Regions from separate parts of the Collinsella sp. AM42-18AC genome, predicted to be linked through region 2. Evidence: riboswitches for the same ligand, from Rfam matches in the RefSeq annotation. Region 2 holds a riboswitch; the other holds the start of a gene.
The links. A riboswitch is a leader RNA that binds a small molecule or an ion and turns the genes downstream of it on or off. The one in region 2 is predicted to bind thiamine pyrophosphate.

Region 1 (6,596 bases), on a different contig from region 2:
GTTCACGAGCGGCACATACTTTGCGGCCTCGTGAATACGTTCGACGATGGCATCCTCGTCCTCGAGCTCAGCGGCCTTGGTGGTCACCAGGCCCAGCACGACCTTCTTGCCGGGAGCAACATACTTGAGCGGCTCAAAGCCACCGGCGCGCGGCGTATCGAACTCAAGGTAGAACGCGTCGACATCCTCGTGCGCAAACAGGTACGGTGCAATGGGATCGTAACCACCCTCGAAGGCATACGTGGAGTGATAGTTGCCGCGGCACACGTGCGTGTTGATGACCAGATCGTCGGGCTTGCCCTCGATGGCGGCGTTGTTGAGCGCCACGCCCAGCTCGCTTACCTTTTGCAGGTCGACCGGGCTCATGCCGGTCTTTGCCACGAAATCGGTGTCGCAGTAGATACCCCAAGTACAGTCATCAAACTGGATATTGCGGCAGCCTGCTGCGTACAGGTCGGCAATCACGGTGCGGTATGCTGCCGCGATGGCATCGGCGAGCTCTTCGTCGGTCTTGTAGACGGCGCGCAGACTCTCCTGCTGGCCATCGCAACGGTCGAGCGTGACTTCGGAGAACGTCTGGATCGGTGCCGGGATGGTCTGGCGTGCAACGTGGCCCTCGCCCTCAAGTGCCTTGACAAACTTAAAGTGCTCGACGAAGGGGTGGTTCTCTCCGCTGATGGGGCCGGTCACCACGGCGGTATCGGCCGTGGTCTCCTCGTCGTGGAACATATAGCCCGCACGCGAGGTACGACGCTCGACGCCGTTCAGCCCCCACATAAAATCGAGGTGCCAGTAGCTGCGGCGAAACTCGCCATCGGTGATGACCTGCAGGCCGGCGGCCTTTTGCTTTGCCACCAAATCGCGAATGGCATCGTCCTCGACGGCCTTAAGGCCGTCGGCGTCGAGTGTGCCCGCGGCATAGGCGGCACGTGCATTCTTAACAGCCTGTGGACGAAGAAAGCTGCCGACGATATCGGCGCGAAACGGCGCGTTCGGTTGAATCGAAGTGCTCATAGATATCTCCCTTTGCATTGGTTGCTTTACTGGGACAGAGTATGAGCGCTCATATGGTCATCGTAAAATATACGTTTATAACAGTTTGATATAGATGCTTCCTATATCAGTCTGGACTGTCATAAAGAGACTTGAACCGTGCGGAGCACAGCAGCCTAGATATGCTGACGAATCGCGTCGATATAGGCCCGACCGTAGCGCGTGAGCGTCGTGTTCTTGCGCGTGATGATGCCAATCTCCATGTACTCGTCCACGTCGAGCGGAATCGAGATAATGCCGGGGCCGTTGAGCTCGTGGCTGATCACGCCCGAGCATACCGTGTAGCCGTTGAGGCCCATGGCCAAATTGAACAACGTCGCACGGTCGCGCACGCGGATATTTTTGCGACGCTCGAACGTCGAGGTCAGCTCCTCGGAATAGTAAAACGAGTTGTAGCTGCCCTGCTCGTAGGACAGGAACGGGTAGTCTTCCAGATCCTCGAGCGTCACGCTGGAGCGGCCCGCCAGCGGATGGTCGGCGCAGACGAAGACATGCGGCGTGGCGCAGAAGAGCCCTTCGAACACGAGCTCGTTGGCGGCAAGCATGCGCTCGATGACCTCGCGATTGTGCTCCGACAGATACAGGATGCCGAGTTCGCTTTTCATATGCGCGACATCCTCGATAATTTCGTGGGTCTGCTCCTCGCGCAGGGTAAAGTCGTAGCGCGCGGCATCGAACTCGCGGATCACATCGACAAACGCATTAACGGCAAAGGAATAATGCTGGCAGCTCACACTAAAGTGCGGCACCTGCTCGGACGTGCCTTTGTACTTGCCCTCGAGCAGGTCGGCCTGGTCGAGCACCTGGCGCGCGTAGCCCAAGAAGGTCTCGCCTTCCTCGGACACAATGACGCCCTTGTTGGTGCGCTCAAAGATATGCACACCCATCTCGTTTTCGAGATCGCGAATCGACGCGGTAATCGAGGGCTGCGACACAAAGAGCCGGCGCGAGGCCTCGGTGATGCTACCGCATTCGGCAACCTTAACAACATATCTGAGCTGCTGAAGCTTCATAGCCTTCTCCCTAGACGTTCGTGACGCCAAAACCTGCCGCGTCCATTTGACGCATAAACGACGGCATCTCCCCCGTCGCGGCGCAGGCGGCAATCTGATGCAGAGCCCCGGCAACCGCATCATCTGCCGCAGCGCCAATATGCCAGCGTGCGGCAGCCGTAACGGCCTCGTTGGCATTGGCGACTGCAACGGAGTTAGGAACGGCATCGATCATGGGCAAATCGTTATCAGAATCGCCGAATACGGCCACCTCGTCGGGCGTCAAGCCCAAAGCGCGCGCCAGCTCCAGCGCAGCGCAGCCCTTGTCCCAACCAGCCGGAAGGATGTCGAACAGGCGCACTCGGTTGTTGGGAAACACAAGCGAGAGTTCCGGCACCTCAGCGGCAACGCGCTCACGTAGCTCCGCGAGCTCCTCACGCGAACGGGCACTCCAGATATTCGCCTTAAACACCGACGCGTCATCGACGACGGGACGACATGGGGCCTCTTCGCCTTTGAGCCACGCGTTGCCGCCCGACTCCATGGCGCGACGAACGCGCTCGGGGTCACTCGTCACACAATGGGCATCGTTGCCCCAAAAGTCATCGCCCAGGCTGTAGACTTTTAGAAATGTGTCGTCGGTCTCTTGCTCCAGATAGTCGGCCAAACGCATCAGAGCATCGTTGTCGATTGCGCGCGAGGCGACTACTTCGCCGTCAACAAACATCACCTGGCCGTTACAGAACGCACCGGTCGAATAACACCCGGAACGGTTTTTGAACATCCAGCCCATCGCGGACGGCTGACGACCCGAAACCGGCCCAAAGTGCAAACCCGCCGCCTGCATGGCATGAATACCCTCAATGGCGTAGTCGCTGGCGCCGTCATGCCCGGCTGGAATCAGTGTATCGTCCATATCGGTCAGCACAAGTTTGATCATAGAGTCCCCCAGTCGTTTTCATCGTAACCATTGTACCGATGCGCTAGTATAGGGAACAACAGATTCGATGCGGGAGTGCCGACGGTGCAAACCACAAGGCTGAGAGGGCATGGGGCCCAATCCTTTGAACCTGTCAGTTAATGCTGGCGTAGGGAGCATGCCGCCTTTACAGGGGCGCTGTCTATGCACAGCGCCCCTTTTCTATGCCAAGGAGGCATGTGCAGTGATTGATTCGGAACAGCTTAAGCAACACGTGGTCAAGGCCGTGGAGGAGATTCGTGCCACCAATCCCATGGCAGGCTCCATCACCAACACGGTGACGATTGACTTTGTCGCCAACGCGCAGCTCGCCGTGGGCGGTTCGGCCGCCATGGTCTATCTGCCCGACGAGGGCGAGGCACTCGTTGCCGGCGGCGGTGCCATCTATCTCAACATGGGAACGCTCTTCCCCATCTACGAGGAGACGATTCCCCGCGCGGCCAAGGCGGCACACGACGCCGGCAAGCCCTGGGTGCTCGATCCGGTGGGCCTGGGCATCGGCAGTCTGCGCACCCAGCTGGTAAACGAACTCAAGCAGTACAAGCCCGCCATCGTGCGCGGCAACGCCTCCGAGATCATTGCGCTCGCCGGCCTGTGGGGCCTTGAGGGCGAAGCGGCCGATCTGAGCCGCGTGCGCGGCGTCGATACCACCGACACGGTAGACGCCGCCCGCGATGCCGCCGTGGCGCTCGCCCGCTACACCGGCGGCGCCGTAGTGGTCTCGGGCGAAGTCGACCTGATTACCGACGGCACGACCGTGGCCAAGTCCCACGGCGGCAGCCCGCTCATGTCCAAAATCACCGGCTGCGGCTGCTCGCAGGGCGGCGTGCTGGCCGTGTACGCCTGCGCCGCCGACCCGTTTACGGCAGCCGTCTGCGGCACCGCCGTCTACAACGTTGCCGGCACGCGTGCCGCCGCCGTCACCGATGCCCCGGCAAGCTTTAAGGTCGCCTTTATCGACGAGCTCTACCGCGCGACCGCCCAGGATATTGCCGACAACCGACTCGACCTCGAGGAGGCATAAGCCATGTCCGAACCCGCAACCGCTCCCGGCATGAACACACTCGTCGCCGTGGCCATCGCCCCGTGCGGCACCGGCGATGAGCTGTCCGCCGAGGTCGCCGAGGTCGTGCGCGTCATTCGCGAGAGCGGCCTTCCCAGCCGCACCACCTCGATGTTCACCGAGATCGAGGGCGACTGGGACGAGGTCATGCAGGTCGTGCGCGACGCAACCTTTGTGTTGGCGAGCAAGGGCATCCGCACCGAAGTCGTGCTCAAAGCCGATATTCGACCCGGATTTACCGACACCATGACCGGCAAACTCGAGCGCATGGAAGCGCAGATCAAAAAGCAGGAGGAAGCACGATGAACATCCGCGACAACCTTGATATCTCGGCCTATCTGGTACTCGGCCCCGAAAACACGCTCGGGCGCCCCGTGGGCGATGTGGTGGCCCAAGCACTCGACGCCGGCTTTACCTGCATCCAGGTGCGCTCCAAGGTGGCAAGCGCCCGCGAGATCATTGCGCTGACCGGCGACGCCGCGCAGGCAATCGCACAGGCTGGCAAGACCGGTCAGGTCGCTTTGCTGATTGACGACCGCCTGGACTGCGTACTCGCCGCGCGCGAGCAGGGCATTGCTGTCGACGGCGTGCACGTGGGTCAGAGCGACATTCCCGTCGAGGTCTGTCGCAAGCTGCTGGGGCCCGACGCCATCGTGGGCCTTTCGGCCCGCTGCGAGGAGATGCTCGAGTACGTCAAGACCGCCGACATGAGCCTAGTCGACTACCTGGGCATCGGCCCACTCCACGAGACCGAGACCAAGCGCGACTGCGGACGCGCGGCCGACGGCTCTATCATCACCAAGAGCTTTGAGGACCTGACCGCCCTCCATGCGGCAAGCCCCGTGCCCATCGTGGTGGGCGGCGGCGTCAAGACGGCCGACCTGCCACAGCTCAAGGCAACCGGCGTCGACGGCTTTTTCGTGGTGAGCGCCGTCTGCAGCGCCGATGACCCCTACGCCGCGGCCAAGGAGCTCGTCGACACCTGGCAGCAGGCATAGGCATAAGCCGAGCAGCCGATCCGCAGCCTCACATCTTCAGCAATGGAAAGCGCATCCCAGTTTGGACCTCCATTCCGGGATGCGCTTTCCGCCGAGATGGCGGCAGCAGCCTCTACCCTGCCAGATATGCCTCCAGTGCGGGCAGCGTCGCCTCCGCATCGCGACGGCCGATCTGGTAGATGCGCTCAAGTTCATCGGGCTCGCGACACAGCGACGGCACCTTCACCGATTCGCTCGGCCGCACCACAAAGATCTCGCCGGCAGCCTCGCGACGTGCCAGGTCATCGAGCGTGGCATTGTAGACCTCATGCCGATGCTCAAGCGCTGCGACAAACTCCGGATAGTGACGGAACACGCGCCGTAGCATGGGCATCACGCTGTTGGGCTGCTTCACAAAGCCCGCCGGCTGCGTGAGTACCACGATATTGCGGTCATACCCCTGCGCAAACAGCCAAGCGCTGGGAATGGAATCGGCCACGCCGCCATCCAGGTACTTGCGGCCCTCAATGGCGACAGGACGCGTCGCCACGGGAATCGCCGACGACGCCCGGATCCACTCGATATCGCGCTCGTCGCCATAGGGCAGGTCATGGTAGACGGCCTGCCCCGTCTCGATATCGGTACACACGCACGTAAATCGCATGGGGCAGGCGCGATATGCCTCCAGGTCGATGGGATCGCGCTCGATAGGCACCTCGTGATAAGCAAAGTCGGCATTGAACATATCGCCGGTTCGCAGCCAGCTGGTCACGCTCGCATAGCGCTTATCGGCGCAATAGGCCTTGTTATAGCGAATGGCGCGGCCGATCTGGCGCGATTTAAAGTTGTAGCCAAACGCCGCGCCCGCCGAGACGCCCACCATATGGTCGCAGGTCAAACCGTGCTCCATCCATACATCGAGCACGCCCGCCGTATACATACCGCGGTAGCCGCCTCCCTCGAGCGCCAGCCCCACCGTGCGCGTCATATTTGACTGTGCCATGCGACCATCTCCGTTCCTGCGTTTTAAAACGGGACAAGTATACCCGTCAACATATATCGTCCCAGTCGCATTTTTATCGAACATCTCATCGTCGCGCTACCGCTTGTCGAATAATAGCCGCCCACAGCATGTGCACCCATATATAATTGTGCACTATTGTTTACACTACTCAGCTGTTATCAACAGCGAACATTAGCCGGCAAATTAACTCAACAACGCGGCAAGGCGGGGGCCTGGATACATGCAAAGCGCTGAGCAACGATGCATGTACACAACGAGCTCGCCCGACGCAATCCGCCCCGACCTCAGAAAGCCGCTTAGAACATGGATACTGTCAGCAATTACACCGAAACGCTCGAAAAGACCGTCCGTGACCTTCTCGAGCGGCAGGAGGATCTGATCAGGACTGCCTTTACCGACCAGCTTACCGGGCTTGGCAACCGTGGCGGCTTTGCCCGTTCCCTCGAGGAGCTCTGGGAGCAGGACGCCCCCGTTACCATGGCGTTCATCGATATCGACAATCTCAAGC
Region 2 (6,596 bases):
AGCAGCGTAAGTGGTACGGCGAGAACCGTCGCCGCAACATCAACTGCGAGCTCTATCGTAACCGCGCCCTGGTGGTGCCTGCGGTGCGCTTCGACCGCAACCACGTGCATGCATACGCCGACGTGATCGTGGCCGCCGCGCCCAACGTTAGGCGCGCCCGCCAGGAGTATCGCGTGAGCGACGATGCTCTGCTGGATGCCCTGCGCGACCGCATTCGCTTTGTGCTCGCCATCTGCGATGAGCTTGGTCGCGAGAAGCTCGTGCTGGGTGCTTGGGGCTGCGACAACAACGGCTTTGATGCCGAGGCCGTGGCCGAGCTCTTCCGCAAGGAGCTCGCGTCGGGCGACTTCAAGGTCAAGCAGGTCTTCTTTGCCGTGCCCTCTACGCGCTGGGACGAGGACTTCGCCAAGTTCGAGCACGTGCTGGCAAACTTCCCCGAGCGCAACGAGGAGTCCTATGCTCAGGTTGCCGCCCGCACCGCAGCCGCCCGTGCCGCCGAGCAGGCTCAGGCCGCTGCCGAGGATGACGAGGATGACGACGACTGGCGCAAGTACCTGTAAACGGTGCGCGTGATGCGATATACCGAGCCGACGGGAGAGGCTGCTCCTGTCGGCTTTTTATTGAGTGGGGAGCTTACGATGAAAAACGTTCTGTGCTTTGGTGACAGCAACACCTATGGTTACGATCCGGCGGGCATGCGCGACGGTACCGCGGTGCGCTATGCGCAGGATGTGCGCTGGTGTGGCGTGGTCCAACGTGACTTAGGCGAGGGCTGGCATGTAATTGAAGAAGGCCTCAACGGCCGCACGACGGTACGCGACGACATGTGCCATCTGGACACTAACCTCAACGGCATTCGCGCGCTTCCGATGCTGCTCGAGGCTCATAAGCCGCTGGACGCCATTGTGATCATGCTGGGCACCAACGACTGTAAGACGGTCTTTAACGTGACAGCTTCCGATATCGCCCGTGGCGCCATGGCGCTGATTCGCGCCGTCCGCGCGTTTCCGTGGACCGACGCTGCGCCTTGCCCGCGCATCCTGCTGATGGCTCCTATCAAGATCAAGCCGCAGATCGCCGATGTATATATGACCGATTTTGACGAGCGTTCCGTCGAGGCATCTGAACATTTTGGCGAGTACTATGCGCACGTGGCCGAGCAGTTTGGCTGCGACTTTTTGAATGCCGCCGAGTTTGCCGAGCCGGGCGATATCGACTATCTGCATATGATGCCCGAAAGCCACGAGAGCTTGGGACATGCCGTGGCAGCCAAGCTCCAAGAGATGCTCGGTGAGTAGCGCGACCCCAAGCCACCGCAAAGGGGGCAGGCACCTTTGTGGTGGTTTTGCCCGGGTAAACGAACGGATTGGCTGCCATATGGGCATGGACGAGCTCATCGACCTCTTTGCCGAGGGCGATGAGCTCGTCTCCAATACCGCTTTTGAGGATTTGGATCTTGCCTGCGACGTGGCGAACGGCGCGACCTTCGATGGCGTCGTGTTCCGATCTTGCGAGTTCGATAGCGTTGACTGGAGCGGCTCGACGTTTCGCGACGTGGTGTTTCGCGGTTGCCGCTTTATCCGCTGCAACATGGAAGGCTGCTGGCTCAACCGCTGCGACTTCGTTGACTGCTCGGCGCCGGGGCTCAACTTGCTCAGGGCGCGTCTGTCGAGCGTGTCGTTTACATCGTGCGATTTGAGCTATGCGAACCTTTCGGAGGGACGCATTGGCCCCATGGCTGCGCATGACACGCGTTTGACCGAGGCCGCACTCCAGGGGGCAAAGCTGGGGCAATTGCGCTTGGACGGCTGCGACCTGACGCGAATCGATGTGTTCAAGACGCCGCTTTCCGGCGTGGATGTATCGCGATGCGCGTTCGCGGCCCCTGTCATCTCGGGCGACTACCGTGAGCTGCGGGGCCTGACGGTCAATGCCGAGCAGGCACTTGCGCTCTCGGGTTTGTTGGGAATTCAACTCGCCGACGAATAGGCGCTCTGGTCCTTTGCTCGACCGCTATCTAAAATCAAACCGTCGCAACATTTAATGATTTTTCGCGTTTGCACGATTTTCATCGAATGTTGCGACGGTTTTTGGTGCAAGGTAGCCTGTCTTTTTTTGGCAGGTTACTGGCTATTTAGTACTGCCACATGTGGTTGACAGGGCCGGAGCCTTTGCCCATGTCAAAGCCGGCGGCGAGAGCGCCCGTTAGGTAGGCCTTGCCGGCGTTGACGGCGTCGGCAAGATCCATGCCCTGCGCCAATGCGCAGGCGATGGCGGATGAAAGCGTGCAGCCGGTGCCATGCGTGTTGCCGGTCTCGATGCGCTTGTGGCGGAACCACGTGGTGAGCGGATCGCCCATATGGTTGCCTTCGTTATCGAGTGGCGCGGGTTCGGCCAATACATCGTTGGCCTCGTTGACAAGATGCCCACCCTTAACGAGGGATGCGCAACCAAAGCGGCGGGTGAGGAGCATGGCGGCGTTTTGCTGCGTGCGCTCGGAATCGACCTCGTAGTCGAGCAGCGCCATGGCCTCGGGAATATTGGGCGTGATGACGGTTGCTAGTGGGAACAGGCGGCGGGTGAGCGCCTCGGCGGCATCTTCGGCAATCAGCCGTGCGCCCGAGGTGGCTACCATGACGGGGTCGACGACCACGTTTGTCGCGTTCCAGGCGCTCAGGCGGTCGGCGATAACCTCGATAATCTCGGCAGAGGAAACCATGCCGATCTTGACGGCGCTGGGGCGGATATCGTCAAATACGGCGTCGATCTGCGCAGCGACGATATCAGGGGAGATATTCTGCACGGCGGTGACACCGAGCGTGTTTTGTGCGGTGATGGCGGTGATGGCCGTCTCGGCATACAGGCGGTGCGCCGTGATGGTCTTGATGTCGGCCTGAATGCCGGCGCCGCCGCTGGAATCGGATCCTGCGATGGACAGGACGGCAGGTACCTTACTGCGATCCATGTTTGCTCCCTTGTTCGGTCGGAATCAAATGGGTCTTTAAGCCAGCATTATAAAGATGCCCGGGCCGACTCTATGTCGAACCCGGGCGGGCGATGCAATCTTTACGCAAATGTAAGCAAATGTTCACACGTCAACAATTGACGAACACCATGTTACCGATTGTGGCTCCGATGACGAGTTAGTCCTCCATGCCGAGGTCGATCGTCGTGCCTTCGAACACCTTGTTAACGGTGCGGACGGCGCACATCTTGCCGCACATGGTGCAGGTGCCCTCGGTGGCGGCGGGGGATTCTTCGTAGCGTTTCTTGCCGGTGACCGGGTCGAGAGCACACTTCCACATGGCATCCCAGTCGAGCTTGCGGCGTGCCTGGCCCATCTTGTCGTCCATGTCGCGGGCGTGCGGCACCTTCTTGGCGATATCGGCGGCGTGCGCGGCGATCTTGGTGGCCATGAGGCCGTCGAGCACGTCCTTGGCGTCGGGCAGGCACAGGTGCTCGGCGGGCGTCACGTAGCACAGGAAGTCGGCACCGGAGCTGGCGGAGATGGCGCCACCGATGGCGGCGGTGATGTGGTCGTAGCCCACGCCGATATCGGTCACCAGCGGACCCAGCACATAGAACGGGGCGTTGTGGCACAGGCGCTTTTGCAGTTTCATGTTGGCGGCGATCTCGTCGAGCGCCATGTGACCCGGACCCTCGACCATGACCTGGACGCCGGCAGCCCAGGCGCGCTTGCACAGCTTGCCCAGCTCGATCATCTCAGCGGTCTCAGTGGCGTCGTTGGAGTCGTAGAGGCAGCCCGGGCGGCAGGAGTCGCCGAGCGAAATCGTCACGTCGTACTCGTGGCAGATCTCGAGCAGCTCGTCAAAGTACTCGTAGAAGGGGTTTTCGTTGCCGGTGACCTCCATCCAGCCAAACAGCAGCGAGCCGCCGCGGCTCACGATGTTCATCAAGCGGCCGGTCTCCTTAAAGGTCTTGGTGACTGACTTGTTGATGCCGCAGTGGATGGTCATAAAGTCCACGCCGTCCTCGGCGTGCGCGCGCACGACCTCGAACAGGTCATCCTTGGTAAGCTTGACCAGCGGCTTTTCCATGTAGCCGATGGCGTCGTACATGGGGACGGTGCCCACCATGAGCGGCGTCTCGTCGATGAGCTGCTGGCGGAACTGGCGCGTCTTGCCCGAGTTGGAAAGGTCCATGATGGCGTCGGCGCCAAAGTCCTCGGCGATCTTGACCTTCTTCCATTCCTCGGCGGCATCGGCTTTATCGCCCGAGATGCCCAGGTTGACGTTGACCTTAGTAGACAGGCCCTCGCCGACACCAAAGGCGCGCATGCCTTTTTTGATGTGCACGATGTTGGCGGGAATGGCGATGCGGCCGTCGGCCACGCGCTCGCGGATGTACTCGGGGTCGCGATGCTCGCGCTCGGCGACTTCCTTCATCTGCGGCGTGATCTGCCCGGCGCGGGCGAAGTCGATTTGCGTGACGAGCTTGGGCTCGGTCTGTGTGCTCATTGGCACGGCTCCCTTCGTTGGCATTACCCATATCAGGTTTGCGGGTCAGGGCGGGCGCGCCCAGTCTCAGCCTGCCGTCTTGTCCTGCAAGCTCCCCGTTTATGTAATGGGCTCAAGTATAGCTCGAATGGGTACGATTGGCCTAACGAGCGTGCCTGTGGGGAGGCGAACATGGAAGACAAGCATCTATATCGAGAGACGCAATGGGATGTATCGGCCGAGGAAAGCCGTGCGCACCATGGCCTTGTCGCGATTGGTTTTGCGGTGCTTGCCGTGCTGGTGATTGCCTTTTGTATCTGGACGTTTGGCGGTCACGGCGGCGCTGCATGGGAGTTCGAGGCCGACGATGCCCTGCCGATCATGACAGTGAAGGTTACGGGCGGCAATACCGTTGCCGCGCCGGGCGACTATTGGTATTCGCGCGATGGATTTGTCCAGCTTCAGCTGAGCGGTGGGTCTATTCCTGGTGAGGAAATCGAACGCGTGACGTATGATGCGGCGCTCAAAACGCTGACGGTGAAGCTCAAGAATCAGGGCGACGTGCCTACGACTATGGATATCGCGCTGCCGGAATGGCGCTTGGAGCCCCCATCGGGTGTTGCGGTGTCCGAGGTAGAGCACGTTAAGATTACCTACCAAGATGGCTCGACAAACGAAGTTGCCAAAGCCGACGGCTTGGCGGAATAGACGCCGTGCCTAGGCAGCACATTCAAAAGTAGCGGTGGTCCTACAAGGTCTGTTCGTTCAGGAAGACCAAAGTGTTCTTATTTGAAAGCTCGGGAAAGTGACGATAACCAACGTCAAACGCGGTGAGCCCGCTTACATCCTCGAGCTTGTTTTCTGCCATCCAGCGCACCATGGAACCACGTGCCTTTTTGCTGGCGGTCGAGCGCTGGATGGGCTTGCCGTTGCGGATGCCTTCGCCAAAGAGGCACGTGACGACCGTGGCGTCGCCCGCGAGATGGGGCAGAACGGCTTTGGCGTACTCTACGCTGGCGAGGTTGACGATCGTGGTGTTTGAGCCTGCCGGGGCGATAGCCCGCGCGAGCTTGTCGCTCCAAAACGCGTAGAGGTCTGGGGCATCGTCAACGGCGAGCTTCGCGCCCATCTCCAGCCGATATGGTTCGACGGCATGAAAGGGGCGAACGCACCCGTAGAGGCCAGAGAGGATCCACAGGTGGCTTTGCAGCCATGCGAGCTGCGCGGAATCCATCACCTCGGGCGCCATGCTCTGGTATTGAATGCCGTGGTAGGACATGACGGCAGGGGAGAGGTGACAGGCGAGTGCGGGATTGTCGAGATCGCCGTTTTTCAGGATGGGCCCGAACTCATGCAGGGTGTTGAGGCAAGGCCCCAGCAGTTTGTCACTCACGTTCCATAGCGCCTGCAGGCTGTCGCTGCCTTCATTCCGCTCGATATCTAGCAGTGCGCGGTGGAGGCGAGCCGTCTCGCGCGCAAAGGGTGGAATGCCCAGGACTTCAAAAGCATCTTGGGCCGCGCGCATCTGCTTGGCGGGCGAAATGACGACCTGCAGCATGGACTCTCCTCTGCCAAAAAGGAAGTTGCGGTGGAATACGGTCTGTTTTGGCCGTTTATGGGCCAGTTTAGTCTGTATTTCACCGCAACTGATGAAGGGTTGGTTACGCGCGCTCGATGAAGGCCTTGTAGCCGCGATAGGCCTCGTAGATATCGGCCTTGTTAGCGACCTCCCACAGGGCGTGCATGGACAGGACGGCAACGCCAGAGTCGATGACGTTCATGCCGTACTTAGCCATGATGTATGCGATGGTGCCGCCGCCGCCCGCGTTGACGCGACCGAGCTCGCAGGTCTGGAAGTCCACGCCGGCCTCGTCCATGATGTCGCGGATGAGGGCCACATACTCGGCGTCGGCGTCGTTAGAGCCGCCCTTGCCGCGGCTGCCCGTGTACTTGTTAAAGCACAGGCCGCGACCCATAAAGGCTGCGTTCTTGGTTTCGAACTTGCCGGCGTAGCCCGGGTCGAAGCCGGCGGACACGTCGGAGGAGAGCATGCGGCTGCGGGCGAGCGCGCGGCGCAGGGCCAGCGGGCTATCCTCGCCGGCGAGCGTCATGATCTCGGCGACGGTGTTCTCGAAGAAG

Region 1: linked by a shared signal. The riboswitch ahead of thiM (hydroxyethylthiazole kinase) and the one ahead of thiC (phosphomethylpyrimidine synthase ThiC) in region 2 are both predicted to bind thiamine pyrophosphate.

What each region holds. Positions count from the first base shown of each region.
Region 1 covers NZ_QSFY01000005.1:92,406-99,001, forward strand. The annotation lists gene DW913_RS04325 (5-methyltetrahydropteroyltriglutamate--homocysteine S-methyltransferase) at 1-1,014, opposite strand, end outside; gene DW913_RS04330 (LysR family transcriptional regulator) at 1,170-2,066, opposite strand; gene DW913_RS04335 (HAD-IIB family hydrolase) at 2,077-2,985, opposite strand; TPP riboswitch at 3,047-3,157, shown strand; gene thiM (hydroxyethylthiazole kinase) at 3,209-4,048, shown strand; gene DW913_RS04345 (thiamine-binding protein) at 4,052-4,393, shown strand; gene DW913_RS04350 (thiamine phosphate synthase) at 4,390-5,085, shown strand; gene DW913_RS04355 (patatin family protein) at 5,198-6,067, opposite strand; gene DW913_RS04360 (EAL domain-containing protein) at 6,392-6,596, shown strand, end outside.
Region 2 covers NZ_QSFY01000014.1:14,092-20,687, reverse strand. The annotation lists gene DW913_RS08280 (TIGR02452 family protein) at 1-560, shown strand, start outside; gene DW913_RS08275 (SGNH/GDSL hydrolase family protein) at 639-1,298, shown strand; gene DW913_RS08270 (pentapeptide repeat-containing protein) at 1,378-1,989, shown strand; gene thiD (bifunctional hydroxymethylpyrimidine kinase/phosphomethylpyrimidine kinase) at 2,135-2,965, opposite strand; gene thiC (phosphomethylpyrimidine synthase ThiC) at 3,144-4,478, opposite strand; TPP riboswitch at 4,471-4,586, opposite strand; gene DW913_RS08255 (hypothetical protein) at 4,650-5,165, shown strand; gene DW913_RS08250 (YaaA family protein) at 5,206-6,015, opposite strand; gene DW913_RS08245 (aminopeptidase) at 6,119-6,596, opposite strand, start outside.